Regions from separate parts of the Paenibacillus sp. EKM212P genome, predicted to be linked through region 3. Evidence: riboswitches for the same ligand, from Rfam matches in the RefSeq annotation. Region 3 holds a riboswitch; each other region holds the start of a gene.
The links. Region 3 has a riboswitch for cyclic di-AMP ahead of G9G54_RS18135 (TrkH family potassium uptake protein). Riboswitches for the same ligand answer to the same signal wherever they lie in the genome.
Positions count from the first base shown of each region.

Region 1: it holds a riboswitch for cyclic di-AMP, as region 3 does, so the genes downstream of both, G9G54_RS22930 (3D domain-containing protein) here and G9G54_RS18135 (TrkH family potassium uptake protein) in region 3, are expected to answer to the same signal.
Region 2: it holds a riboswitch for cyclic di-AMP, as region 3 does, so the genes downstream of both, G9G54_RS04590 (hypothetical protein) here and G9G54_RS18135 (TrkH family potassium uptake protein) in region 3, are expected to answer to the same signal.
Region 4: it holds a riboswitch for cyclic di-AMP, as region 3 does, so the genes downstream of both, G9G54_RS23325 (C40 family peptidase) here and G9G54_RS18135 (TrkH family potassium uptake protein) in region 3, are expected to answer to the same signal.

Region 1 is NZ_JAAMNR010000011.1:9,467-16,857, reverse strand. Features, by position in the region: gene yabG (sporulation peptidase YabG) at 1-553, opposite strand, end outside; gene rsmA (16S rRNA (adenine(1518)-N(6)/adenine(1519)-N(6))-dimethyltransferase RsmA) at 609-1,493, opposite strand; gene rnmV (ribonuclease M5) at 1,501-2,046, opposite strand; gene G9G54_RS22930 (3D domain-containing protein) at 2,193-3,341, opposite strand; cyclic di-AMP (ydaO/yuaA leader) riboswitch at 3,613-3,895, opposite strand; gene G9G54_RS22925 (TatD family hydrolase) at 4,097-4,867, opposite strand; gene G9G54_RS22920 (HD domain-containing protein) at 4,910-6,193, opposite strand; gene G9G54_RS22915 (AbrB/MazE/SpoVT family DNA-binding domain-containing protein) at 6,525-6,779, shown strand; gene rsmI (16S rRNA (cytidine(1402)-2'-O)-methyltransferase) at 6,904-7,391, opposite strand, start outside.
Region 2 is NZ_JAAMNR010000001.1:969,799-977,189, reverse strand. Features, by position in the region: gene G9G54_RS04605 (urease accessory protein UreF) at 229-966, opposite strand; tRNA gene G9G54_RS04600 (tRNA-Leu) at 1,228-1,310, shown strand; gene G9G54_RS04595 (glutathione peroxidase) at 1,458-1,943, opposite strand; cyclic di-AMP (ydaO/yuaA leader) riboswitch at 2,410-2,577, shown strand; gene G9G54_RS04590 (hypothetical protein) at 2,693-3,088, shown strand; gene G9G54_RS26200 (potassium-transporting ATPase subunit F) at 3,272-3,349, shown strand; gene kdpA (potassium-transporting ATPase subunit KdpA) at 3,501-5,177, shown strand; gene kdpB (potassium-transporting ATPase subunit KdpB) at 5,215-7,245, shown strand; gene kdpC (potassium-transporting ATPase subunit KdpC) at 7,265-7,391, shown strand, end outside.
Region 3 is NZ_JAAMNR010000006.1:105,173-112,563, forward strand. Features, by position in the region: gene trxA (thioredoxin) at 1-215, shown strand, start outside; gene uvrC (excinuclease ABC subunit UvrC) at 375-2,456, shown strand; gene G9G54_RS18130 (CPBP family intramembrane glutamic endopeptidase) at 2,425-4,155, opposite strand; cyclic di-AMP (ydaO/yuaA leader) riboswitch at 4,417-4,570, shown strand; gene G9G54_RS18135 (TrkH family potassium uptake protein) at 4,981-6,321, shown strand; gene G9G54_RS18140 (potassium channel family protein) at 6,515-7,192, shown strand; gene G9G54_RS18145 (LysR family transcriptional regulator) at 7,198-7,391, opposite strand, start outside.
Region 4 is NZ_JAAMNR010000012.1:14,724-22,114, reverse strand. Features, by position in the region: gene G9G54_RS23335 (M1 family metallopeptidase) at 1-520, shown strand, start outside; gene G9G54_RS23330 (hypothetical protein) at 532-1,359, shown strand; cyclic di-AMP (ydaO/yuaA leader) riboswitch at 1,636-1,773, shown strand; gene G9G54_RS23325 (C40 family peptidase) at 1,779-2,279, shown strand; gene G9G54_RS23320 (GNAT family N-acetyltransferase) at 2,585-3,091, shown strand; gene G9G54_RS23315 (4a-hydroxytetrahydrobiopterin dehydratase) at 3,170-3,469, opposite strand; gene G9G54_RS23310 (hypothetical protein) at 3,587-3,880, opposite strand; gene motA (flagellar motor stator protein MotA) at 4,068-4,862, shown strand; gene motB (flagellar motor protein MotB) at 4,855-5,682, shown strand; gene rluF (23S rRNA pseudouridine(2604) synthase RluF) at 5,818-6,519, opposite strand; gene G9G54_RS23290 (PAS domain S-box protein) at 6,570-7,391, opposite strand, start outside.

The sequences.
Region 1 (7,391 bases), on a different contig from region 3:
AATTTTGCGAATTTTTATAACTTTTCAAGCTGTACAAATCGTAAGGCTGTGGCTGCTTCAGCACACCGTCATGTCCAGTAATGACTACGATATCCGGACGGATACGAGGAAGCAGTCGGTACAACGTGTCTGCCATTGCCGATTCGTGAACGTGATGTCCCTCTGCAGGAACACGGAGCTGTTCATATAAACTGAGACATTTTTTCAGATAGCTGGGATCTCCATCCAGGTGAAGAACCTTTCCCGGCATTTCAAAATACGTTGACTCAACCGGATCACTCCAGTCCCCTACCAGAGCTGCCTGACTACGAGCAGCTTGCTGCTGGCGTGCCCGTTGCAACAGATTAAGAGACTCACCAGCCTTAATGTGGGCCTGCTGAGTCTTACCACTAATCTGGTCTGCAGGCACTCTGACCAGATCGTTCACCGGGGAATCGGCCAGCAGCCGAAATTCTATTCCCTTAATGATCGCTTTATCCCGCTGGATGTCCTCAACACGAAACGTGACATCTCCGCCGTACGATTTCCGAACGACCAAGTCTCCTAAACTCATCACACTGTATCACCCCTCCTATATCGTATGGGTGAATGCACAGTTTGGTTCCAGCTTAGGATATACCTGCCTCCAACAGCACAGCGCTGAGACGCGCAAATTCCTCAATACTTAGCGTTTCTCCTCGACGGGAGGGTTCAATACCAGCTTGTTGCAACAGCGGCTCCAGCGTGTCCCTGTTCTCTTTGGTGAAGAAACGGCTTTTTAAGTTATTGGAAATGGTTTTACGACGCTGGGCAAAAGCAGCATGAACCACTTCAAAGAAGTGCTTCTCATCCACCACTTCCACCGGAGGGGCTTCCCGTACACGCAGCCGGATGACTGCAGACTCCACATTTGGCTGGGGAATAAATACTGTATTCGGCACAGTGCAGACTAATTCAGGTTCGCTGTAATATTGCACTGCAATGCTCAGACTGCCGTAATCCTTCGTTCCAGGAGACGCAGCCATGCGCTCAGCCACTTCTTTTTGGATCATAACGACGATATTCTCCAGAGGGAGCTTGTCCTCCAGCAGCCTCATCAGAATCGGTGTGGTAACATAGTACGGCAGATTAGCCACGACACTTACTTTACTCACGTCTGCAAAATCGGCTGCGAACACCTCTCGCAAATCCAGCTTCAGCACGTCTCCATGACGTACCTTCACATGCTCGTAAGGGGCCAACACCTCTTCGAGAATTGGCAGCAGCCGCTGGTCAATCTCGACAGCGGTAACTGCCTTGGCCGATTGAGCCAGCTTCTCGGTCAAAGCGCCAATCCCAGGACCGATCTCAAGTGCACCCTTCGTCTCATCCAATCCAGCAGCATTTACAATCTTATTGAGAATATTTTGATCAATCAGGAAATTTTGTCCCAAACTCTTTTTGAACGAAAAACCGTGCCGTTGAATAATTTCCTTCGTACGCCGCGGTGTTGCTATATCTTGAATCCCTGTCATACGGACATCACAATCCTTCACTTTCAATTTGTGCCAGCGCCCCGGCAAATTCCTCGCGGCTGATCTGAAATACAGAGAGCCGTTTATGTAGCTGCTTTCCGTTACAATAACCAATACCCAGCACATTCCCTAAGGCCATACGGCGTGCAGCAGCATTGGGATGGGTGATGAGTCCAGCATCAATCAGGTCCGCCCACTCAATCAGCGGGTCGGCGCCTTCCACTGTCGTATGGACCCGTGCAAGAGCGTGTCTGATCGCTTCTGGTGAGGCATTCTCCACGCCAATATCTCCTTTACGCGTCGCTTCTGCCTCGGGTATAAAGGCCTGCTTGCAGCCGGGTACCTTGGAAGCGATAATCTTACGGATGCGCTCCCCTGCATGATCGGGATCGGTTAAAATGATGACCCCCCGCCGCTCCTGCGCCAATGCAATTTTACGCAGCGTCATTTTATTAATAGCGGAGCCGCCAGTTTCTATCGTATCCGCTTCAACAGCGCGGCGAATGGCCACCGTATCATCCCGGCCCTCTACCACGATCACTTCCTTGATCATTTGCGTTTCCCTCCACTGCTACACAGCAAGCTATATTTATCTTTCCCTGCTTTTGAAAACAAAATAAGAAGAGGATATCCTCTTCTTAGCATGGCATAACTATGTTGTTAATACTATCGCATTGCCCTCAACATACACAACCTGTTTTAGTTGATTTCAGGCTTTACCGGTCCGATAACATATACGGTTTTACCGTGCTTACGACCAAATTGGTTGGCTCGGCTCAAACTCTCATAATACACATCGATTTTGTGGCCTTTAATCGCGCCACCGGTATCCTCCGCACGACGGAAGCCCACCCCTTCGATATACACCCACCAGCCGATTGGAATTACACTCGGATCGACCGCGATGGTGCGTCCTTCCGTGACACGTGCGCCGGATGCAGTACGTGTACCGATACCTGGCTCCTGTGAGGAATACGCCGTCATGGAGACATTTTGTAAAACTTTGCTATATTTAAAATTTACGCCTGCTTTACGGACAGCACTGCCCGAACTAACCGTTGTTGCCTTAACCGCATCATTGGGACCGACGGAAGCAGCAAGAACGACCGGTTTTTTCTTCGTTCCTACCGCAATGACCTTATCCACACGGTTCTGTGCAACTTCCTTGTTAACCAGCTGTTTGGATACCAACTTTCCATCATGATATACCTTTTGAACGTGCTGGACGACCACACCCGATTTGCCGCTTTGAATGACCCGATTATCGCCTTTATAAAGACTCGGATCGGCCGTTTTGATGACCTGATAAGGCACCTGTTTTTTCTGTTCGACCTGCTGTTTCTTCACACGGACGATTTTTATGTCCATGTTAGACGAAACAGAGGCATCCAACGCAGGATAAACTTTATCCGTTGATGATAATTTATAGCCCGAGGTACGAATGGCACCTTCTACTGTATTTTCTGTTGTGTACAGCTTTTTCGTCTCATTGCCTGAAGATACTTTGACTTGATTGGCACGTTTAATGACTACGCGATCGCCATCCTGTATTGCTCCATTTAGCGGCATGGAAACTGTATCATGCGGCTGAAGTGAAATGGAATGCTCGCTCAGCAAATCTTGAAGCTTGGATTCCCGGGTTTCTACCGCAGACGCCTTGCCATCGATGACAAAAAAGACTTGTTTTTTAGATTGCGTGTACATCAGAATTGAAATCATAATCGTTAGCGCGATTAGAAAAATAGCAACCAAAGCAGCCTGGCGCACATTCTCTTGCTTCCAACGCAATACGTAAGACATGCTGGATGAGCGCGACTCATGGGTATCCTTTTTTTGGAAAATGCCCATTTCCTCCGTCCTCCTTACATAGCCCGCCGTCTGGAGTAAGACATAGTTGAGATTTGACGTGACTATAACAGATTTTCTACAAGACAAGCCCAAACTACGACTGTCCTGCACCATGTACCCGTCTTCGCGGCATGCTGTCCTCCCCTGTTTAACCACAGTATGATGACAGATTTTCTTTTATTCACAACAAAAAAAGCCAGAGAAAGAGACTAGAGAGCTCTTTCGTGGCTTCCGGCATGTGTGAATATGCGGGAAAACTCATGCACGAGATGGCTTCTCTCTTGTTACGCTTACGGGGTTAGCTGTCGGGTTCGGACGTAGAGAGTCGCCCTAGCTTGGGTCAACCGCTCATGGCGGTCGCCTTCACATTCACCCCAAAGACCCAGAAAGAAATCGAAATACGGCTCCTCCACCTGTTCAATCCCATCCGGGAAAAGAATTTAGGTCGAGCCGGCTGGCGGAAGAGACGTTCCCTTCTTGCACATACGCCGGACGTACTGTAAGCCATATCGGTTCCCCCGTTCCCTGTAAAAGGGACTCAGCGAGACTGGTTCATGAAATGACTTGTTGATGTTTACATTCAAACAACAATTCACTGAAAAGATGATATCCTGTTTCTATGCATGTTGTAAAGCAGGTTTCAAGTACATTTTTTAAAATATTCGGTTAAAATATTGTAATATTCTCGAGTTTCCTGCAACAAATTCATGATTAGCTTCGTCTATCTCTTTATTTTGATCGATTTCTTCACTTTTTCACTGAATGTCAAATCGTTCCAGGGCATTTCGGGTCGTTATTGACACTAATTCCTCCACTGTAATCCCTTTGATTTGGGCTGCAGCCTCTGCTACCAGTCTCACATGTGCAGACTCATTTCGCTTCCCACGAAACGGATGAGGCGTCAGATAGGGAGCATCAGTTTCAATGAGCAGACGGTCCAGCGGCACCTGTGCGAGCACCTCTTTTGGCTGCTTGGCATTTTTGAACGTTATTGGACCACCGAAGGAAAGGTGAAATCCCATATCCAGCACCATTTTGGCTGTCTCCCAGCTACCCGAAAAGGAGTGCATGACTCCACCAATCTCACTCGCTTTTTCCTCGCGCAAAATCTTAACAATATCTTCATGGGCATCCCGGTTATGAATAACAATAGGCATCTTGAGCTCACGAGCCAGACCAATTTGATTTCGAAACACCCGATGCTGCACATCCTTCGGTGATGTATCCCAATAATAATCCAGACCGATCTCTCCGATGGCTACAACCTTTTTATGACTGCATAACGATGCAATCCATTCTAGATCGCCCTCCTGCATTGTAATAGCATCCTGTGGGTGCCATCCAACTGCCGCATAAATAAAATCATACGTCTCGGCCAATTTCATGGTGGATGGAATGGTCTCACGATTAAATCCGATATTGATCATCCGCGTTACTCCTGATTCGACAGCACGTGCTATAACTTCTTCACGATCTTCGTCAAATTGTGGCGCATCCAAGTGAGTATGAGTGTCGAATAAATCCAAGGTTTACATCTCCTTTTTTTACTTACATTTCTATATAGTTGTCTATTCTTTGACAAAATAATTCCTTATTTCGGCAGGAAGCCTGTCTTTTACCGCGTTCAATTTATTCTGGGGAAAATACATATGATATTTCCCTCGGTGAATACCACTTATTGAGCGCACAATTTCCGAAACTTCGGATATTTCACTCACCTCGCCCTGACGTCCAAGCAGTAAAATCTGGTTGTCCGTCGAGCCACCCTGCCGAAACACATCATAAGGAAGATCTGTCGGAAAATCAATTTCAAAATCATATTCAGGGTGCAAACCAGCCTCTTTCAAAGCTTCTCGAATACTGTCAATGGTATCTGTATCCATATTTTCAATCTCTACATATTTATACAATCTACGGTCCATAAACCGGCTGCTCAAATCACTTAAAATCTCGTCCTTTTCTCGTTTCCACTGGCTAAATACGGTCTGGATTAATGACTCGTCGAGCATCAGATATTGCTCTACTGTAAGATCTCCTTTCAACAGATCCGGCAACGGGTCCAGCAGAAATCCAAACTCATATCCGTTTTTAAACAATTCCTTTGCTCGCTTGAAAATTTTACGTAAAAGGATTTCCGAGCTGCGTGTTACAGGATGAAAATAAATTTGCCAATACATCTGGTAGCGTGACATTAAATAATCTTCTACTGCATGCATACCTGATTCCTTCACAACAATTCTCCCATTATGAGGACGCAGCAGTCGTAAAATACGATCCAAATCAATCGTGCCATAGTTGACGCCTGTCGAGTGAGCATCCCGCAACAAATAATCCATACGATCGGCATCTAGCGGACTGGTTACCAGGTTGACAACAATCGGTTTATCATACGTTTTGGCTATAACCGCAGCCACCTTTTGTGGAAGCTTCTCGTCGACTTGCCGTAGCACGGCGTTGATCTTCGTGTCTCCCAGTACAATGCGGCATGTCCAATCCTCATGGTTCATATGAAAGGCTTCCTCAATTGAATGAGAAAATGGGCCATGCCCCACATCATGCAATAGAGCTGCACACAGAGCAACCAGCCTTTCCTCCTTCGGCCAATCCGGGAAATCTCCACGTTCAAATTGAGAAATAATACTTCTCGTAATCTCATATACGCCCAATGAGTGTGAAAACCGGCTATGCTCGGCTCCATGAAACGTAAGATACGACGTGCCTAACTGCCGTATGCGCCGTAAACGTTGGAACTCCGGCGTGTTGATCAACCGCCATATCACAGTATCCTGAACATGGATGTAATTATGTACCGGGTCTTTAAAAACTTTTTCTTCACTGAGTGGCTGGTGCAAGATATCAGCTCCTTTAATATTCGGAATAATGGATTAAAATACAATAAAATCCTAAATGGTTTCCCTCATTCGACATTATTTGTCGTAATATGTCGAATTATAGTTTTTCGACATTTCCAAATCGACAAACTGAATAAATCATCAATAAGATAAGGCAATACACACAAGTAAAGCTCTTTAATCTAAATACTTTTGCATAATCAGACTGTTACTACATTTTTAAGGTTGACTGTTTTGGGAATCGTTGGTATAGTAAATATCAGAAAAGAGAAAATTTTGTCGAATCATGACACTTATATTATTTTAAACGGCGAGAGGAGCCTGATTTATTATGATGAAATCCACTGGTATTGTAAGAAAAGTTGACGAGCTCGGACGTGTTGTTATTCCAATCGAATTGCGCCGTACCCTGGGAATCGGAGAGAAAGACGCTTTGGAAATTTATGTTGATGGCGAACGCATCATGCTTAAAAAATACGAGCCAGCTTGTATCTTCTGCGGCAATGCTGAGAACGTAATTTACTTCAAAGGAAAAATTGTTTGCCAAGATTGCATTTCTGAAATCCCAACACCTGTGACAAACTGAGAATTTTAGTATATAATAGACTTATCAGATATTGTTAATTCTAACCTTTTTCATATATACTCCTTGTTGCCTTCCACGGTTTCAACCCAACCGTTGGAAGGCCCTTTTTTGTTTAGGCAGATATTCATAAGAGTGCGTTGTAAACATCTCTCTTGGAGATTGAACGATCTGTGGCTGTACGCTTCATTGCATCCTTGCGTGTGAGTCCCTCTGCCTCATAATGTGCGACGTGGGACTCCAAAGATAAAGACTGCCACCATGCCTGACGTTCCTGTTCCTCTTCCTCTTTGTCTTTCCCTTCAACCACCAGACAATATTCACCAATCGGCGGATTCTCCTCTAGTTTAGCAAGGCATTGCTCCACGGTTCCCCGCACCCATTCCTCATGCAGCTTGGTCAGCTCACGCGCAAGCACCACTTTGCGTGAACCTAATGTTTCCTTCAACACCATCAATGTCTTCACAATACGATGAGGCGATTCATAAAAAATAATTGTGCCGTGAGATACCTGAAACGATAGCAACAGCTTCTCTAGGTCCTTTTTCTCCCGTGGTGGAAAGCCAGCGAAGGTGAACCTTTCTGTATCCAGTCCTGAGGCAATTAAAGCCGATA
Region 2 (7,391 bases), on a different contig from region 3:
TAGAATTAACCATCTGAAACTATGATACACTTTTATACGTGTTTTTACAATCGTAAATGCGTTATTTTGTTGAATTAATTACTTAATTAAGTGCTAGGCGGTTCTGATAATCCGTCTAGAGTCTGCTAATGGTGTGAATTTTGGTTATATGTGGATAAAAAACACTCTGTCACCTGAGAAAGGGACAGAGTGTTTTTGGTGATGTTGCCACATTGGCGAAACGACCCATCAGGGGGATGCTGGAAGGCGTTTGAATAGACCTGAGAAGGAAAACAGTCTAGGTTCATCCAATTGGCTATTATGGCTCATATAAAGAGGTAGAGTGATGTAGGAGCTGGACCAATGTCTGTGAAGAAAGCGACGCTGAAATGCAGTTGGCTCAGGTTCGTTAAGTTTCTTCCATGCGGAGAGCAGCTCGCTGGTCATACGCTCCATAAGAGGATTCCTTTCCTCGTAAGGAGGATTGAGTAGTTTGAAGGCATCTTCCACACAGAAGGATACCGCTGCACTAAGATAGCCGTGCACGGTCTGTTCTGCATCGTTTCCGAGGAGGAAGTTAATCCAGGTGTGAACGGTAGCGAGTGTGCCAACCGCATTGTATTGAATGAGTATGGATTCCAACTGGTCAAATTCAAGCCAAGGATAAAGAGCCTTAGCCAGCTTGAGTAGACGCTGACCGGATAGACGCAACTCCCTCACATGCTGCAAGGAGGGACGTTGGGTATGCAGCATCTTATCAATGAGAGCGATTCGCCAACCGTCATTCTGCTGGATGGCGACATACAGACTTTTGATAGCCATGCCGTCAACGGTTGTAAATTGAGGATACAAATCATCCAGCATGTAATGCTCCAGGTCTTGTAGACTGTTCAAATGTCCGCTGCGGAATAGTTTCTCCAGTCCGTTAAAACGGGTGAAGCCACCAACAGGTAGGAAAGGGTCCAACAATAATGCATAGTTCAGCAAGCGGTTGCCTTTATGCAGGACGGTTCGCCTCCTCGAAGTGAATCGTTATGTTATATTATTTCACTCTTTACTTGGAGATAACGAAAAAAACGAAATATATGTAATATATATTTACATTTAAGTGGCAGTTGTGTCAAATTAAATATTTTTATCGCTCATATATGTTAGTTAAAATAACATTGAAAATAATTATTATATTTTTGTTTACAAATAGTTGATGAGAGAGTATAATAAATCTGTTGCCTCAATACATTATGATTTGCGGTCGTGGTGGAATGGCAGACACGCTATCTTGAGGGGGTAGTGGGCGTACGCCCGTGGAGGTTCGAGTCCTCTCGACCGCATTATATGCAAGACCCAGTTAAAAAAGCATCCTGACACGGTTTACGTGAAGGGATGCTTTTTTTTGTTAAGCATTTTTCGTTATATCCTTTAGCTACAGAAGCAACGGTAGACAACAGGTCGTTTAATAACTGTGATAAAGAAGAATATCAGTTTTGCTGCAAAAGCTTCTCTATATCTCCCGCCAGCTTATCTGGAGTGGTTTGCGGTGCATAGCGCTTAAATACGTTACCTTCTCGTGTAATTAAGAATTTAGTAAAATTCCATTTGATCGCTTTGGACCCTAATACCCCCGGAGCTGTTTGGGTCAGGTAGCGAAATAAGGGGTGCGCTTGATCGCCATTGACATCTGTCTTGGCGAACATCGGAAAGGTAACACCATAATTGATCTGGCAAAACTCGGAAATCTCCTCGCTGGAACCTGGCTCTTGTTTGGCGAATTGGTTGCTGGGAAATCCCAAAATTTCGAGCCCCTGTTCATGGTACTGGTCATATAGCTCTTGTAACGCTTTGTATTGGGGGGTTAACCCACATTTGCTGGCTGTGTTCACAATAAGCAGAACATTCCCTTCATATGTGGATAACGGAATTGGTTTCCCTTGCAGGGTTTGCGCATCATATTCATAAACGGTCATAGTATCTCTCCTTATTCAATATTCAGCAATTAAATTGTAAGCAATTCAAAGTAAGGTTGCAAGTCTGGAAAAGCTGTATTAAGCCTTTAGCCGCTGTAAAATCGTATTTTGTTCAAAACAGTAAATCGCACTGCAAATGGAGCGAATTAAGGTGTTTCTTCTTATAAAAGCGGGTTCAATCGGTGTTTAGCTGGTACATATAGCGTATTTTCTTCTCTTTTTACAAAAAAAGGCCAAAAATGCTCTACCCTACGCCAATATTGACATGCTTGTCATTTTCGAAAAGGGATGAAAAACAGAGATTGAGTGAGTTGTGAGAAGGATAGTTGCATTGTAAGCGTTATTATTAATCTTCTATGCTCTAAAGGCCGATTTATAACCCCGCAGTTGAGCTTTACAGTCTTCCATGCGCGGGTGTATGATTCAAGACGTAATTTCAAATTAACTTGAATGAAGCAACAACGAAATGTCTATAGCGCTGAATTTTGCAGTTGCAAAAGCGGGGGAACCAATCGAGACTGTACGGCTTGCCGTGTGTCTCATGGGGTGAATTTTCCGGTCAAGTGCCAGAAATAGGGCGACTCTCACGTCCGAATCCGACAGCTAACCTCGTAAGCGTACAGGGAGAGGCAACAAACCGCCGTGTGCAGCCATGGTTTATTTTATCATGGATATGTCAGAAGCCGGAGGAAAGCCTTTTTCCTTCGGCTTCTTTTTGTTGTCTTTTTATACCGGGAGAGGAGCTACTGATGGAAGGTCGGTTAATTATTGTCACTGCACCGAATGAAGCGGGCAGAAGTTTTGTGAAATTGCTTATTTACAAAAAATTGGCGTTTGCAGTTCTAACGAATAGCGCCCAGGAGGAACGACAGCTCAAAAAAATGGGTGTGGAGCACATTGTCCGCATCAATACCATGCAAGCGGGAAAATGGAATTTTCCAAAAAAAGAAATTGGTAGTGTGTATTTGTTCGAGAACAGCTTGAATCTGACTTGCCGTTTCCTACAAATATGTCGACCACTAACATCGGAATCGATCTATGTTATTACGCACGGCTGTAATCCACAAGGAATTTATCGGGGATTGGGAGCGGACCATGTGATCTACACATTGAACGGAGAGGTGGGTTTTCTGCTGAACGGATAAGCACTTATAACATAGTTGTTTTATGATTTTATGATGAAATAAGAATGGCGATCTGAGGACCGATACGGAGGGTATAAACATGATGGATATATACATGCTGCTCGTCATGGCTGTGAGTTATGGAGTGATACTGCTGTTTGTACGCTGGTGTGATGCGCAGACCTCTAAAGGAGGACGAAGAGGATGATCGTTATACTTGGGCTTACGGCTATTGTGTTTATGTATTTAATCTACGCACTCCTGAACCCTGAAAAGTTCTAGTCAGCTATAGGGGATAGAGCAGGCGGGAACAACAGACCTGAATATTAAGCATCATAGGTAGCAGGTTTTCGCAAACGTGTGCACACAATTGGTGCTCTGGAAGCAGGTCTGTTGTTCCAAACGCAGGAGCATTTTGAAGGAGGAATAAAGGATGGAGCTGCTTCAAATTGGAATTGTGATCGTCATATTGCTGCTCTTGGTAAAGCCAGTGGGCACCTATATGTATCATGTATTCTCAAATGAACCCAATCGGACGGATCGGATTTTTGGCGGAACAGAAAAGCTGATTTATAAGATAGTAGGCTTGAAGAAGCTGGAGAGCATGCGTTGGACTACGTATGTTATGAGTTTCATTGCAACGAATGTCGTGCTTGTGGCGATCAGCTACTTGCTGTTGCGTTTACAGGGAATGCTTCCCGGTAATCCGGCTGGAAACAGTAATATGGAAGCATCACTAGCTTTTAATACGGTAATCAGCTTTATGACAAATACGAATCTCCAACATTATAGTGGAGAAAGCGGGCTTACGTATCTGACACAGATGGCGTTCGTCACGATGATGATGTTCACTTCGGCTGCTTCCGGTTTTGCGGTTGCTGCGGCTTTTATGAGGGGATTGACGCGGCGCGGTGAAGGGATGGGCAATTTCTTTCAAGATTTTATTAAAGCCATTATAAGAATTTTCCTGCCGCTGGCCTTTGTGCTTACGCTGGTGCTGGTTGGATTGAAGGTACCACAGACGCTACAGCCTACGGCGGATCTTACGACGCTGAGCGGAACACAACAGCAAATTTCTATGGGACCCATTGCTTCTCTGGAGTCCATCAAGCATTTGGGGACAAACGGGGGCGGATATGCGGGAGCTAACTCTGCGCATCCTTTTGAAAATCCAAGTCCTTGGACGAACGTGCTGGAAATTTTGGCAATGTGGGTAATGCCGGCTTCGTTGCCGTATACCTTTGGATTGTTTGCCCGTAATCGTAAGCAGGGCTGGATTATTTTTAGCTCCATGATGGTATTGTTTCTAATTTTTCTATCCATTACGTACGTGTCTGAAAAGACAGGTAATCCGTTAATCCAGACACTGGGTGTGGATGCTTCTCAGGGAAGCATGGAAGGGAAAGAGGTTCGTTTCGGCATTGGACAATCGGCTTTATTCACTGCGGTCACAACAGCGGCAACGACAGGTTCGGTCAATAATATGCATGATACACTAACCCCGCTGGGTGGCATGGCTGCTTTGGGAGAAATGATGCTAAACGTCATTTTTGGCGGCAAGGGTGTTGGGCTGATGAATATGCTGATGTATGCGATTCTGGGTGTGTTTATATGCGGACTGATGGTCGGGAGAACTCCGGAATTTATGGGAAGGAAAATTGAAGGCAAGGAAATGAAGCTGATCGCGATTGCCATTTTGGTACATCCGTTTCTCATTCTCGCCCCAACTGCGCTTGCGTTTATGAGTCATTGGGGATACGACGCGGTCACTAACCCTGGCTATCACGGGTTGACTCAGGTGCTCTATGAATATGCGTCATCTGCCGCAAATAACGGTTCGGGATTTGAAGGTCTTTCGGATAACAACGTATTCTGGAATATGACAACGGGGATGGTTATGTTCTTCGGACGATATGTATCTATGATTGCATTGTTGGCTGTGGCGGCTTCGTTGAATGCCAAAGCACCGACTCCGGTGACGACGGGGACACTACGTACGGACAACAAGTTATTTGGAGCTATTCTGATCGGGGTCGTGCTGCTGATTGGTGCGTTGACCTTTTTACCCGTCATCGTATTGGGACCTGTTGCTGAATTTTTGACCATGTGAAGAAGAAAATGAGAATGGATGAACGGGGTGTTTGATCATGAAGGAACAGCGCAAACACATGCTGGACAGAAGCATCTTGAAGCATGCGATCAAGGATAGCTTTATAAAATTAAATCCGATGATTATGATGAAAAATCCTGTCATGTTCGTCGTGGAGATCGGTACATTGGTCGTGCTGCTCATGTTACTGGTTCCCGGTTATTTTGGAACTGGCAAGGAAATGGGCTTTAACCTGGCCGTGTTTGTTATTCTGTTGTTTACGTTGCTTTTTGCTAATTTTGCCGAAGCGCTCGCGGAGGGGCGGGGTAAGGCACAAGCTGCCTCTTTAAAAAAATCCAAGCAGGATACACAAGCTAACAAACTCATCGGAAATGACATTCAGGTGGTTAGCTCAACCGAATTGCGTAAGGGGGACGTGGTTATTGTCTCCCAGGGCGAAATGATTCCAAGCGATGGTGAGGTCATTGAAGGTCTGGCTTCGGTGGATGAATCTGCAATTACGGGAGAATCGGCTCCGGTCATCAAGGAATCGGGTGGTGACTTTTGCTCGGTAACTGGCGGGACGCGAGTGGTCAGTGACCGGATTAAGGTGCGGATTACGACAGAGCCGGGCGAGACATTTATTGATAAAATGATTTCGCTCGTGGAAGGCGCACAGCGGCAAAAAACGCCGAATGAGATTGCACTGAACACTTTGCTGATTAGCTTGACGATTATCTTTTTAATTGTGGTGGTTACGCTAGCACCGATTGCCCGTCATTTTAACATTGATTTGCCTGTTCCTGTGCTGATTTCGTTGCTAGTCTGTCTGATCCCAACTACGATTGGAGGACTGCTGTCAGCCATCGGGATTGCCGGTATGGACCGGGTCACCCAGTTTAACGTACTGGCCATGTCAGGCAAGGCGGTAGAAGCTTCTGGGGATATCAACACGATGATTCTGGATAAAACAGGTACAATCACCTTCGGTAACCGAATGGCGAGTGAATTCGTGCCTGTGGAGGGCGTGGAGAAGGCAGAGTTAGTGAAGTGGGCAGCGATTAGCTCTATGAAGGATGAGACGCCAGAGGGCCGCTCGGTTCTCGAGTTGATGCGCAAACAGGAGCATATGTTGGATGCATCCTTGGCAGCAGGTGGAACCTTTATCGAATTCAAGGCGGAGACACGGATGAGTGGTCTGGATCTGGCCGATGGACGAAAGGTACGCAAGGGCGCGGTGGATTCTGTTCGGCAATGGATCGTATCGCAAAACGGCAGTGTTCCAGTCGATCTGGAGGAAAAAGCGAATCAGGTAGCCTCAGAAGGAGGTACACCGCTGGCAGTCGCGCTGGATGATCAGATATACGGCATTATTTATTTGAAAGATACAGTGAAGCCAGGCATGAAGGAACGGTTTGATCAGCTCCGGGAAATGGGTATCCGTACGATCATGTGTACCGGAGATAATCCGTTGACAGCAGCTACAATTGCACGGGAAGCGGGAGTGGACGACTTTGTAGCTGAGAGCAAGCCGGAGGACAAAATCGCGGTTATCCGACGTGAGCAGGAACAGGGTAAGCTGGTTGCCATGACCGGAGACGGTACCAATGATGCACCTGCGCTGGCGCAAGCGGATGTCGGTCTTGCCATGAATAGCGGCACAGTCGCGGCCAAAGAAGCAGCTAATATGGTGGACCTGGATTCCGATCCGTCCAAAATTATTGAGGTGGTCGCGATCGGCAAGCAGCTGCTTATGACGCGCGGAGCATTGACAACGTTCAGCATTGCGAACGATGTTGCCAAATATTTTGCCATCATCCCGGCGATGTTCATGCTGGCCATTCCACAAATGGGCGCTTTGAACGTCATGGGGCTTGGCTCCCCGCTGTCCGCTATTTTGTCGGCGCTGATCTTTAACGCGGTTATTATTCCGCTTCTGATTCCGCTGGCCATGAAGGGCGTGAAGTATAAGCCGATGAGCTCGGATCGCCTGCTGGGACGGAATTTGCTGATTTACGGTCTGGGCGGTATGGTCGTACCGTTTGTCGGTATTAAAGCCATTGATTTGCTGGTGCATTTGTGGATTTAGCGCAGAAAGGGTGAACGACATGAGTGGTTTTTATCGGATGATGTCTGGACGCAGATTTGCTGCGCACGAAAAAGCCGAATCTGGCGGGCAAGGTCATAACAAACGTACAGGGACCGGGACAGTGTCAAAAGGACAACCGGAGAGAC
Region 3 (7,391 bases):
TGATCGCTCCTATTCTGGAGGATCTGTCCACAGAAGTTGGCGACAGCGTCAAAATCGCGAAGGTGAACGTGGATGAAAATCCAGAGTCTGCTTCCCGTTTCGGCGTGATGAGTATTCCTACCCTGATCGTCTTCAAAGACGGACAGCCTGTCGATAAAGTGGTAGGTCTGAACTCCAAAGAAGCACTGAAAAGCATGCTTACTAAACACCAATAATCATCGCATGTGACCCATGCTCCCGCGGGGGCTTGGTGGAGCGGCCATGAAAGGTCAATGCCTCCGGTTGTAAATACCGGGGGCGTTTTTGTGTACTATCCTATATATTATAAATAGTTAGTTGAGTAATCATTATGAATGGAAGGAGGAACCGGGCGAATGAAACCTTATGCGGAGGACTTGCAGAATCAGGAAAAGGCGCTGGAGAACATACGGCATAAATTAGCGTTACTGCCGGATGCATCAGGCTGTTACCTGATGAAGAATAGCGAAGGCACCATTATTTATGTCGGCAAGGCCAAAGTGTTGAAAAACCGGGTCCGTTCCTATTTTACAGGTAGCCATAACGGCAAGACGCAGCGATTGGTTTCCGATATCCGTGATTTTGAATATATCGTTACAGGCAGTAATATGGAGGCGCTCATTTTGGAGTGCAACCTCATTAAAAAGTACCAGCCGCGTTATAACGTGCTATTGAAGGATGATAAAACCTTTCCGTATTTGAAAATTACGAACGAGGCACACCCCAAGCTGGAGGTGACCCGTCGCGTTCTGAAAGATAAAGCAAAATATTTTGGACCGTACCCCAATTCCTACGCGGCACATCAGACGAAGAAGCTGCTGGATCGTATGTATCCGTTACGCAAGTGTGGTGTAATGCCCAAGGAAGTATGCCTGTATTATCACATGCATCAATGTTTGGGGCCTTGTGTGAAAGAGGTCGAGAAGGAAACGTATGACCAGATTGGTCAGGAGATTGGTTCCTTTTTAAGCGGGGGACATGAGGAAATTAAAAAGGATCTTCAGCGTAAAATGCAGGAGGCCGCAGAGGAATTGTACTTTGAGCGGGCCAAGGAGCTGCGAGATCAGATTATCAGCATCGACGCGATGATGGAAAAGCAGAAAATCACCACATCGGATGCGAAGGATCGAGATGTATTCGGTTTTTCAGTAGATAAGGGCTGGATGTGTGTACAAATCCTATATGTCCGCAAAGGTAAAATGATCGAGCGCCATATGTCGACTTTTCCTTTCTACGGTGAAGCTTACAGTGATTTTATGTCCTATGTGACGCAATATTATAGTGACAACCCGGCAGTGCCGCAAGAAATATTGCTGCCAGATTCTCCTAGGCTGATGCAGGCAGAACAGGTCAATGTCGATCAACCGGTTGCGGCAGAAACTGTACTCCACAGTGCAGCTACAACCGATGCTACCGGACAGATAGATGAGAAAGCGATACAAACGGAGACAGAGCCTTCTGCTGACTCATTGCTGGTGGCTGAAGAACGGGCAACTTATGCAGCAACAAATCAAGACCAAGTTGGTGACCAAGATACCGGAGTAAAGGAAACAGAAACCCAACTATCCGGTGGACTGGAGGACCCGAGTACGGCGGCTCTCGCTCTGGCTGAATGGTTGGATGTAAAGGTACTTGTACCGCAGCGTGGACTGAAAAAGCAAATGACAGGCATGGCGACGGAAAATGCACGTGTTGCTTTGGATGAGAAGTTTAAGCTGATCGAGCGGGATGAGGAACGGACATCCAAAGCTGCAAGCAATCTCGGACGTGCCATTGGACTGGATAGCTTGCACCGGGTGGAGGCGTTTGATAACTCCAACATCCAGGGTTCCGATCCAGTCTCAGCCATGATCGTGTTTATTGATGGCAAGCCTGCCAAGAAGGAGTATCGAAAATATAAAATCCGTTCTGTGCAGGGACCCGATGATTATGAAACAATGCGTGAGGTTATCCGACGTAGATATGAACGTGTGCTTAAGGAAAATTTGGAACGTCCCGACTTGATCGTTGTCGATGGTGGACGTGGACAAATTAAGGCGGCGACCGATGTATTGCAAAATGAGCTGGGTTTGTTCATTCCTGTGTGTGGGCTGGTGAAGGATGCCAAACATAGAACTTCCCAACTATTAGTGGGAGAGTCCTCTGAGGCCGTGACACTTGCACGCAATAGCGAAGAATTTTATCTGCTGCAACGGATTCAGGACGAGGTTCACCGTTTTGCCATCACGTTCCACCGCGAGCAACGCGGCAAATCTATGGTAACTTCCCGGCTGGACTCTATTCCAGGCATCGGCGAGAAACGGCGTAAGTTACTGCTTAAGCATTTTGGATCGCTCAAAAAAATAAGAGAGGCCAGTGTCGAAGACTTCCGGCCTCTCTCTATTGGGGATAAGCTTGCGCGTCAGATTATAGCTGCCCTTCGGGAGGAGGAGTCGTAGAATACGGCTCCTCTTTTTTTATAGGTTCAAACATAATTCGATTTGGCTTTTTAGGACTAAACCAATAAATGATGTAACCCACGATGGCTGGAAGTAAGATCCAGAATAGACCAGCGCTCACATTCACAGTGTCTCCCAGGCTCATCACACTAAGTCCCATTAAAATGCTGTCAAAAATAACGTGGCTGAACATGGCGGCAATAAAGCCGTAACGCAGGAACACAAAACTGAACAGCAAACCAAGAAAAGTCAGCTCAATAGGTCTGGAAATCACCGGATAGATTGGATAAAGTGTATGTCCCAGTGCCCAAATCAGCGTGGTGATCAGACACGCAACAAAAGTATTTTTCACTATTTTTTTGACCATCGGAATACCAAACAGACGGTAGACAGTCTCTTCTCCAATACCTGCCATCCAGGCCATAATCGGCAGTAGCCATGGATAAGCCATATTGTAAGGGGATTGCGTGGCATCTGTGGTGGAGAATGTATTAAATGTGCGCTCCAGTATAAAGAACAAAATGGATTGTACCCCGAGTAAAATAAAGGCCCACAAGTAGCCAACATACATACTGCGAAGCACATACAGCCCGTAGCCCGGCTCTTTTGCACGTGGCCATGCATTCAGTCCAACCTGACGCATAAGCCCGTCACCGCCGACCAAGGAGAAGTAGAGCGCTACAGCCATGACGAAGGTAACACCAATCTGGAAAACCATAAGAAATATAAGCATGCCCTTACCGCCTGCTTCTGCTTGCAATAAAGGCAGCATGTTCATGGTCCCAGCTATACTAGCAATAAAGTATACAACGGATAGAACAATGCCGCGTACAAATGAAGTATGTCGTCGGGTGAGTGACGCATACACAATGGCAAGTACACCCAGTACAAAGCTAAATAGGGCATAACCCGCATAGGTCATCCAATTCGCCCAAAATGTTTGCTTTTCGATATAATCGGTATAGGACGACGGGGCCGAAAAGCTTTGAGTGAAGGAGCGAACATCACCGTCTTCAAAAGTAAAAGCCAGTGTAAGTACCGAGGCGCCGATTTTTTTATCGTCTACGGTATACTTTAATCCGCCTTCTTGTTCAGTGGTCGCAAGCTTCAAATCCGACGGCTTAAAGCCAAAGCGCTTGACCCATACTGCGGCCGCCTGCTCCTTGGCTTCGAGGGTCATGCCGTCCTCAGCCACACGTACAAGCCTGTTACGTGCTTGTTCATCCGTAGAAATATCAGCCTGTGTGTAATTGGTGCTGGAGGTGATTCGTTTAAAGCTAACGACCTTGCCAGTGGATAAATCCACATGAATTTGCAGCTTACTCTTCGCTGAGGATTCAGGCAGATCGACCCGAAAGGTTTCGTAAGGGTAACTCTTTTTCCATGTACGGTCGTACTGTTGAAGCAGTTTTTCTCTAGATAAATAACCGTACAAATCTGTTTCGGCCTGATAGGTCACGACGGGCTCCTCAGGCTGTGATTCAGTATAGCCCAGCTCGGAGCGGGCGAAGTCCAATGCGTGTATGACCGCTTCTTGTTTGCTGATGACCTTTGCGTTCATTACTGATTCTGGACTCGGATTGCTAAGCGAGGGAATAAGCAATTGAAAGATAAAAAAGCAAATCAGGCCAATCCCGCCCAGCAAGCCTAATTTTTTGAAGTTGGCCGTGAGCACGACCGGTTTCCCGATAGGATTCATGAGTTTCCTCCTTAATCTGTAAATAAGAACATCCATTAAAGATATCATACTGCACAGGTTCCCGCCAACAGACTAGCGATATTCATGAAAATAGAGTGAAAGCACTTTAAAGTTCCAATAAAATTAGATAAGCTGCGATTAAACGATGCCCATTCGCAAAATAAAGCCAATTTCACGTTTTTTCGGCGAAATCGGTTTTGTGATCTGGATATAGAAGGATTATAATCTTGAGGCAATGCCTATAAAATACATAGGTAATGATATACAGTTGAGCCGAATTTCTATGGGAAAACGGGGGAACCATGTTACTGGGGTGAATTTTACAGCCGATCACTGGTGGATCGGAAGTGTAAATAGGGCATACTGTGCTGCCCGAATCCGTCAGCTAACCTCGTAGGCTATGAGCAGGAACCAAGTCAGGCACTCGGTTTTCCGGTGTCTTTTTTTGTGCGTATAAAAGTGTTTGGATTGGTTAGACCGCTGCGGGTGCAGATTATTCTTCCGATTGCTGTTATCCCCGGATTTTTTGATTGTATACCCCCTTTAATGGTTAAAATCCGGAGATAAAGGCAAACGCTTCGCTTCTTCAGAACAATTCTGCCCCCTTCGCTACTGCGCGCCATTAGCACAGGGGGATCGAATAGTGCTTGACATGCATTCTTCCTGTATTCAGGGAATGCTAATTATAGTTACTTAAGGTTTGGAAAAATCAAAAAATTCAGGGGCAACGACGATCGGAAGATCAAATGGAACGCGTAGCGAGCTTACACCGTATTAAATCACTGTTTTTATAGTTTTAAGGATTAGGAGAGAAGTGATGAATAGATGAATCCCAATGCAAGCTGGCTTCGGCTTTCTCCACCGCAGATATTCGTTGCGGGCTTTGCCATTATCATTCTTATAGGTAGTTTATTGTTAATGCTGCCGATCTCCAATACAACAGGAAAGCCACTTGCGTTTATAGACGCTTTGTTTACTGCCGCCTCTGCGACCTGTGTAACCGGGCTTGTCGTAAAGGATACCGGGCTCTTTTTTACCACTTTTGGTCAAGTTGTCATCGTTGCGCTGATCCAGATCGGCGGTCTTGGCTTTATGACCATGGCTACCTTGATTGCACTGGTGTTCAAGCGTCGGATTTCCTTGCGGGAGCGTCTCATTTTGCAGGAAGCGATGAATCAGACTTCTGTAGAGGGAATTGTCGGGTTAATCCGTAAGGTATTACTGTACTCACTAGTTATTGAAGGCGTATGCGCTACGATATTCTCGGTTCGCTGGTCCTTTGATATGCCTGTAGGCAGGGCGATTTATTTTGGAATCTGGCATGCCATCTCCATGTTTAACAATGCTGGTTTTGATTTATTCGGTGAATTTCGCAGCTTGACAGGTTATGTATATGATCCGATTGTTAATTTTACCGCAATGTTTCTAATTATTTCTGGCGGCATTGGTTTTGTAGTGATGTCAGACCTGGCAGAATATCGCAAGCGCAAGAGACTGTCCTTGCATACCAAGGTGGTACTCAGCATGACGGGCGCTATGATTGTAGTCGGCACGCTCGTGATTTTTGTATTTGAGTTTACGAATCCAAAGACTCTTGGCTCGCTTGATTGGGGTGGTAAGCTACTGGGATCTTTATTCCAGTCCGTTACTCCCCGTACCGCAGGTGCCAATACGCTGGACATCGCAGGCTTGCGGCAGGCTACGCAGTTTTTTATCATCATACTCATGTTTATTGGAGCTTCCCCTGGCTCCACTGGAGGCGGGATTAAGACCACAACATTCGCCCTGCTCATTGGAGCAGTGATTTCGATGCTGCGGGGGCGGGAAGATATTGTACTGTTCAAGTACCGACTTGCGCAGGGACGAATTTACAAGGCTTTGACCATTACACTGCTGGGGTTGCTGTTCGTGATCGGGGTGACCATGATTTTGTCGGCAACCGAAGATCATCATTTTCTGATGATCTTGTTTGAGACGGTGTCTGCGTTTGGTACGGTGGGGCTGTCGATGGGGCTTACACCTGATTTGACAGTCATAGGCAAGCTGGTGATTACCCTGACGATGTTTGCAGGTAGACTGGGGCCACTCACGCTAGCTTATGCACTGGGGCCGAAAAAGGGTAAAGAATTATATCGTCATCCGGAAGGCAAAATGATTATAGGATGAATCATTTCATAATACATTTCGTTGGTTTAATCATTTCAGGATTTTGCAAAATTCGATACCAGTCGCTCCGAAGTCAAGATATAGACGAACTAAACCATTTCGATCTATATCTTCTTCATTGGAAGTCGCTTATGGGATTTTTGCAAAATCCTCATTTATGAAATTGATTCAGATAAGGAGTTTTCGAGTAGATATGAAAACGCAGCAGTTTGTAGTTATTGGCTTGGGGCGGTTTGGCTCAAGCCTGGCTTTGCAATTGGTGGATATGGGGTGCGAGGTGCTAGGCATTGACCGGAATGAGGATGTTGTGGACAGTATGAGTGAGATGTTGACACATACTGTCGTGGCGGACGCTACCGATGAAGACTCGTTGCGATCACTGGGCATCCGTAATTTCGATTGTGGCATTGTTGCTATTGGTGATGACATTCAGGTAAGCATCCTCACCGCCATTTTGCTCAAGGAGCTGGGTGTGAAAAAAGTTGTAGCCAAAGCCATATCTGTGCTGCACGGGCGTGCGTTAGAAAAGCTCGGTGTGGACCGGATTATTTATCCAGAACGGGATATGGGTATCCGGGTGGCTCACCAGCTAGTCACGCCTAATTTGCTCGATTATTTGGAGTTGTCTAAGGAATACAGTATTGTGGAACTCAATGTACCTGCATGTCTGAATGGCAAAACGCTAGCTGAGCTAAATGCCCGTACTCGCTTTGGTTGTAGCGTCGTGGCGCTTCATACGGCGAACGGTATCCTGATCGCACCGACGGCTATGGATCGGCTAAAAGCAGACGATATTATGGTCATCATCGGTTCGAATGACAATATCGGTCGCTTTGAGGATGAGGTTGTTAATGTTAATGAAGAGGATTAAACCCTCTACACCATACGGTAGCCTGCAAACGACGCCCGTGTCTCGCTAATCCAGCGTCGTGCTGTCGGACCGAGATCGGTCGTCTCCGAGTAAATGAGGGAGGTCGTTCGGCGTGTCTCCTTCAAATCGGGCAAGTATAATGCAGTGAGTCCATTATCCCGTAATAGTTCGCTGCGCAAATAGGATTTGGGTAGCAAGG
Region 4 (7,391 bases), on a different contig from region 3:
TGAACGTCAGGTGGGTATGAAAAAAATGGATCGCATTATGCGGACCTACGTCCAGACGTACCGATTTAAGCATCCGTCCTCAATGGATTTTCAACGTATCGTGGAGAGAGTCACCGGACGCTCATGGAGCCACTATTTTGAACAGTATGTATATGACGGCCAGATGGCGGACTTTTCAGTGGATCACATCACAAACCACAAGCTGGAGAATGGATATGAAGCAGTCGTGACGGTCAGCAAAAAAGGGGCGGATTATCCCAAGATCCCTGTCCAATTTACCTTCAAGGATGGTACCACGATATTCAAGGCTTGGGACGGCGCGGGCAAAAGCACAACTTTTCGGATCAAAAGTACTTCTCCCGTTTCCTATGTAACCCTTGATCCCTTATATACCATTGCACTGGAGAACAAGCATATTAACAATAGCCTAAAAGCCGAATTGGACGAAAAGCAACAAACCCGTTGGAGTGTAAGTGTAACCAAGCTGTTGGAGACACTGCTTGGAAGTCTGTCATGGTGAGGTGTCTATAGATGCGGACTGTTATAAAAGAGGGCTGGGCGCTGGTGCGCATACGATTCTATATCGTTATCATTTTATTTCTGTATCGACTACTGTGGGGGGTGTTTATCTATCGGCTGGTGCAGTCTGCCGTTATCCCGCTATTGCTCCGTTATCCTGATCAGGGTCAAAACGAGCTGGGACAGACCTTATTTTGGATGGAGAGTCAGATTGCTCTGATGGACAGCCGGGAAGTACATGTGTATTTGTGGATACTACTAGGGGCGACTGTACTACGCATACTGATCACTCCCTTCATTAGAGCCGGAATATATCAAAGTCTGCATACCGATGCGACTGAACCGCAAAGCCTGTCCTTTTTCAAGGGTATGAAACGCCATGGCATGTCGTCGCTGTTGTATTACACCATCGAGTTGGAACTGCTGCTGCTTCCCGCCTTTTGGGTAGTACCGAGACTCTACCCTATTGTAGCAGGAGCACTTCAATCTTCCTCTTATCTGCTGCATTTATTGCCCTATGTCATTGGATGGATGGCATACGGATGGTTCATTCGGCAGTGCATCCTGTATATGCAACTGGGTACTGTCGGTGGTCACGCCATACTATCGTCCCTGCTCGCCTTCTTTCGCCAGCTCCTCCCAGCTGTCGGTATATCCCTTTTGCTCGGTGCTTGTGTGCTGCTGGTCTTCGGTCTATTTGGCACCGTGGCGATGATTTGGACTGGCATGCTGGCGCTCATTCTCCAGCAATCGTATCATTTTGTTACTAGTCTGGTCAGGCTGTGGCATATCAGTTCGCAGTACAGACTATGGCATACCGATATCTCTAGTAGAAGCTAAGCCCTGCCTTTATGTTTTTTACTTCATTTCCGTCTGTCGAAAAACCTTGATTCATACTCGAGCAAACGACACATAACTGAATACTGTTAACAAGATCTGTTCCTGGGACATTAGGAGCAGATTTTTTTTGTAACTTTTTGCAATGAAACATTTGCCAAAGCCAGCCGTCTTTGTTACAATAATCGCAGTGAACTGATAGTAACAACTTTGTAATCTTTATTGTAACCTTTATCTTAAAAATAACGTTTCTGTGAATACTGCTCTCCAAGGTGCACATCTTAAGTTAAGCCTAATTCCTGGCACCTAGGAAGCGGGGGAACCAGTTTGGGTGAATTGATCTCGCAACAGAGTGGTCATAGGGGAACCTTCTACCGAATCCTTAAGCTAACCTCGCAGGCATTGGAAGGGGTATATTTTTTTTGAAGAAGAAGCTAACGATCGCAGCTATGGGTCTTGCCATTGCCTTTACATCTTTTACATTCGGTGGCGGCAGTGCATATGCAGACTCTAAGATGGACCAGGTCATCCAAGATGCCAAAGGAACGAACTACAGAAGCGGAGGCACTACACTCGAGGGATTCGATTGCTCCGGCTTCACAATGTACGTATACAACAAACTGGGAATTAAACTTCCGCATCAATCTGGATCACAATTCAAAATGGGATCTTCTGTATCCCGCGATGAAATGAGACCTGGGGACCTGGTGTTCTTCAACACCACAGGAAGAGGCATTTCCCATGTAGGTATCTTCGTAGGTGAAGGGAAATTTGCCCACTCCTCGACTTCACGTGGTGTAGTAGTTAGCTCACTGAACGAAAATTATTACGCTAACCGCTATGTCGGTGCAAAAAGAATTATGAGCACAGACGCTTACCATTCTGTAGCTTCAGACATTCCTGATGACGATAACGTAGAATAACTAACGCACAGCAAGCTAACCCTAGCCGCAATTTGATTCTGGCCGGAATCGAATTGCGGTTTTTTATGTCCACAACATCAGCAATTATTATCTTTACTGACGAACTGAGACCTCAAAAGGTTTCAATTGTAGCGAACATCGTCGGTTTTACCGTCACCGCTGGGGGAGCATATGAGCAGTAATTCCTTCTTATTGAATGTATACCCGACTTAGGTATGAAATAAACACGCTTGCCATTCCTCTGCAACTTGTCTACAATCTGTTGTTAATGATTGAAGTACCTGTGTAAAAGGAGGATGGAACACATGCCGGCCTCAATATCCAACTATCGGATCGTACCGATGGACGAGCATCAAGCGGCTGCAATCTGTGAGTGGCACTATGATCCACCTTATAACATATACGGTTGGCTCCCCTGGGAACAAATGAAGGCGCTTGAAGTCGAATTTGGAAGTCCCACGCTTCGCCAAGAGCAATATGTTGCCGTACTGGATGAAGAGAACAAGCTAACAGGATTTGCTCAATATTTTCCTATGATCGGTGTGACCCGGCTAGGTCTTGGAATGCATCCTGACAGGTGCGGACATGGCAAAGGCTCTGATTTTGTCCGTGCCATTGCAGAGGAAGCTCAACGACGCAACCCGAAGAATGAAATTGATTTAGAGGTGCTCACTTGGAATGGGCGCGCTATCCGGGCCTACAAGGCGGCTGGATTTGAGCTTACAGATACCTATGAACGCCAGACTCCTGATGGCAAAAAACCATTTTATTGTATGGTATATCGTCCCGAGCACCCAACCCAGATTCTATGATAAAAGCGCCTTCGGCATACAACCACGATGTTGTATAGCGAAGGCGCTTTTATCATCATACGACAGATCATTACAAGCTCAATGACTGCTGCGCATTTTTTCAAAAGCTTCATTATATTGTTGGGCTTCCTTAATATCCACGGCCATAATACCGCCGTCGTCCCAAGAGGTCAAACGCAGAGTCACGGTCTTATAATCAATCGTAATAAATGGATGATGATTGAATGCTTCAGATATAGCGGCAACTTCATCCACGAATGCAATCCCTTTCATAAAACTGGAAAAATTATATTTTCGGACGATCCAACGTCCTTCCTCCAGTTCCCAGCCCTCCAGTTTCTCCAGATGTGCTTCAATCTCTTCTTGTGTAAAAGGCATGTTACGAACTCCTCCCCGTTTATACGGAAGCCTTTCGACCGCTTAAATACGGCCAAAACTACGATATATTGGTGTACATATTACCACGGCCCCGTTGATAAATCCATAAGACGGACCTCAAACCAAAGGGACTGACGTCAGCTCCTCGTCCCCAATAAGTACATAGATGCGATGCTGCTCCGGCTCATAGATCACAACGCTACTCCCTACAGTGATTGTGGGCTCTGTACCCAGTGCATAAAATAAGTCTTCTGCCAAAGCTTCATTGACTTCCTGACGTCCCGCCGGGTCCAGCCTGTCCCAATCTTCTGCTTCCATCTCAAAAAATTCATAGCTATCTGGGATGCGCCCCACAGCCTCTGTAAAATCGTTCAAAATTTGTTCATACTCACGCCCATGCTTTACTCCCATGCCATTTCCTCCAATGGTTCCGCCATTCAATACATAATCACCTTATTATACCGGAAATTCGCACTTAACAAAAAAGAGAGTTTTGTCGATAAATACTATAATCCGTCTTGTAATGACGCGCTTGGGGCAAGGACGACCCCGGCGGCATGAAAGGATTCAAAATCTATTCTCATGGATGAGGTGTATCATGCAAATTTCAACCATTATCGGACTTGTGCTCGGGATTGTGTCACTGGTCGTCGGGATGATCTTAAAAGGCGCTCCGGTCGTCAATTTGGTCAATAATCCCGCTGCTTACATGATTATTTTCGTCGGAACGGCAGCGAGTATATTTATGGCCTTCCCGATGGCAGAAATCAAACGGATTCCGAAGCTGTTCAAGGTTATTTTCACCGAACAAAAACTGTTAGACCGCAAAGAGCTCATCGGTACGTTTACCGAGTGGGCATCCATTACCCGTCGTGAAGGTCTGCTCGCCTTGGAGTCTAAGGTAGAGGAAATCGACGATCCCTTTATGCGTGGCGGCATGCGAATGATTATTGACGGCAATGATCAGGAATTCGTACGGGACGTTCTGATGGAGGATATCAATGCTACCGAGGATCGACATCGCTCTGGCGCACTGATCTTCTCCCAAGCCGGTATGTACGCTCCAACGCTCGGGGTACTCGGTGCCGTTGTAGGTCTGATCGCCGCTCTGGCTGACCTTAGTGACATGGAAAAGCTCTCTCACGCCATTGCAGCAGCCTTCATTGCGACGTTGCTCGGTATTTTTACAGGTTATGTTCTGTGGCATCCGATGTCCAACAAGCTGAAACGGTTATCCAAAAAAGAAGTGGAGCTTAAATTAATGATGGTCGAAGGTCTGCTTTCCATTCAATCGGGGATATCGACAATTGCCATCAGTCAGAAACTGACGATCTTCCTGACTCCGACCGAACGGGCTACGATGACCCAGAAGGATGGCGATTCCAGTGAGTAAAAAGAGACATGAACCGCATGAAGAGCATGCTGACGAAAGCTGGCTGTTGCCATATTCCGACTTAATGACCCTTCTGTTGGCTCTTTTCATTGTCTTATTCGGTATGAGCTCGCTCGACGCCAAAAAATTTGAAACTATGGCTCAATCCCTGAGTTCAGCTTTTAGTGGCGGCACTGGTGTGCTGGATCACTCGGCTGCGAATCCGTCGTCACAATCCATGGATATGGGCAAAAATAAAGAACAAGTATCACAACCCTTAAAATCGAAGGCTACTTCTACCTCTGAACTGCAAAAACAGCTTGCCCAGCGGGAAGAAGAAGATTTAAAAAAGCTTAAAAAACAGATGGATCAATATATTCAAAATAACGGTCTGACCCCGTTGCTGAATACCAAGCTAAACCAATCGCAGCTAATGATCACCATTAGCGATAATGCCTTGTTTTCATCCGGGCAAGCCGAAGTAAAGCCGGAAGCAAGAAAGCTGGCCAAGTCTATTTCTAGTATGCTTCAGCAGTTCCCTGGCTATGATGTTATCGTATCGGGTCATACGGATAATGTACCGATCTCCAACAGCCAGTTCCCGTCCAACTTTGATTTGAGCGCCAAGCGCTCTCTGAATTTCTTGCGTATCTTGTTGCTCAATCCAGATCTCGATCCAACCAAGTTTGTATCCATCGGTTATGGCGAGTATCGTCCATTGGCAAGCAATCAAGATGGCCAAGGACGCTCCAAAAACCGTCGTGTTGAAATATCTGTTCTCCGCAAATATCAGAACGGGACACAAGTCATCAGTCCTACCTCAAGCTCGAATGAAGGTTGATTATGCATATGTTATATGAACAAAGGCACCGCCGCATTTTTATGCAGCTGGTGCCTCTTTGTTTAGTGTTTCCTGTAATCTGGACTTGTCAGATACGAGGATCATACGCTGTAGGCTATACGAGCCCCTCTGGCATTAGCTAAGCCTATAATCGAGCATCTGGCCAAGCTCCTGCTTCTCAGCCTCTGTCAGATCACGCCAGGCACCTTTCTGAAGGGACCCCAACCGAATGTTCATGATTCGCAGCCGTTGCAGTTTTTTTACTTCATAACCGAAGGCAGCACACATACGCCGGATCTGACGATTTTTCCCTTCAGTCAGGATAATACGGAATACATACTCAGATACACGCGTCACCTCACAAGGTAGCGTCCGCTGGCCGAGTATTTTCACCCCGCTGGACATGCCCTGCACAAAAGACGGTATAACAGGGCGATCCACCGTTACGATATATTCTTTCTCATGCTTGCCTTCTGCCCGTAAAATCTTATTTACAATGTCCCCATCATTGGTAAGTAAAATGAGACCTTCCGAATCCTTATCCAGGCGTCCAATCGGGAATATCCGCTGTGGGTGCCCCACAAAATCAACAACATTGCCTCTAATGTGGCTCTCGGTTGTACTTGTAATGCCCACCGGCTTGTTCAATGCAATATAGACGTGATCGGACTTCTCGCGCAGTGGCTTGCCATTCACGCGAACATCATCGCCTTCTTCCGCTTGACTACCCAGCACAGCCACTTCGCCGTTAATCGTCACGCGGCCGCTCTCTACCAGCTTGTCCGCCTCGCGGCGCGAGCAAAAACCGGTTTCGCTGATAAACTTGTTAATGCGCAACCTGTGTACCCTCCATTTCTACTAACACACTTCCTCCTGCGCCCAACCCGTTACTCCGGCTTGGCAATCGGAAGCTGCACCAGGGCTGTCGTTCCCTCTCCCTCTGTGCTTTCAATATCCAGTGTGCCTTTATGACTCTGTATAATACGCTGACTGACCATAAGTCCTAGTCCTGTCCCTGTTTCTTTGTTTGTGAAAAAAGGTTCTCCTAGCTTGGACAGCATTTCTGCGGGAATACCCGCTCCCTGATCCCGTATAGAGATTTTAACGCTTTCTCCCTCCAAGAACAAATGAATCGTGATGATACCACCTTTACTCATAGCCTCCATGCTATTTTTAAGTAAATTAATGAATACCTGTTTTAACTGATTTTCTTCAGCGTATACCAGGGCAGGCTCGTCCGTGACCTGAAGATTGAATACAATGCCCAGCAGATGCGCCTGACTATCTAGTAAAGAAATCACGTCGCTCACAATATAGCGAACATCCTTTTTCTGAAAATGCACTGCCTGTGGCTTCGCCAGTATTAAAAACTCGCTAACGATCAAATTAATGCGATCCAGCTCAGACATCATAATATCGTTGTGTTTCATATTCAACACTTGATTTTGCTGCTGTAGTTGGAGAAAGCCTCGTAGCGTAGTTAGCGGATTACGAATCTCATGCGCTACGCCTGCCGCCAATTGTCCGACGGTTGTCAGTTTCTCTGATCTGCGCAACAACTCCTCCATTCGGTTGCGACCCGTAATATCACGCGACACGCAGATAAACCCCAAAATTTGGCCTTCTTCATCCAGAATAGGTGACGTGCTCATACTGATCTCTACTGTACTTCCATCCTTACGCATTCTAAGGGTCTCACTTGATACGAT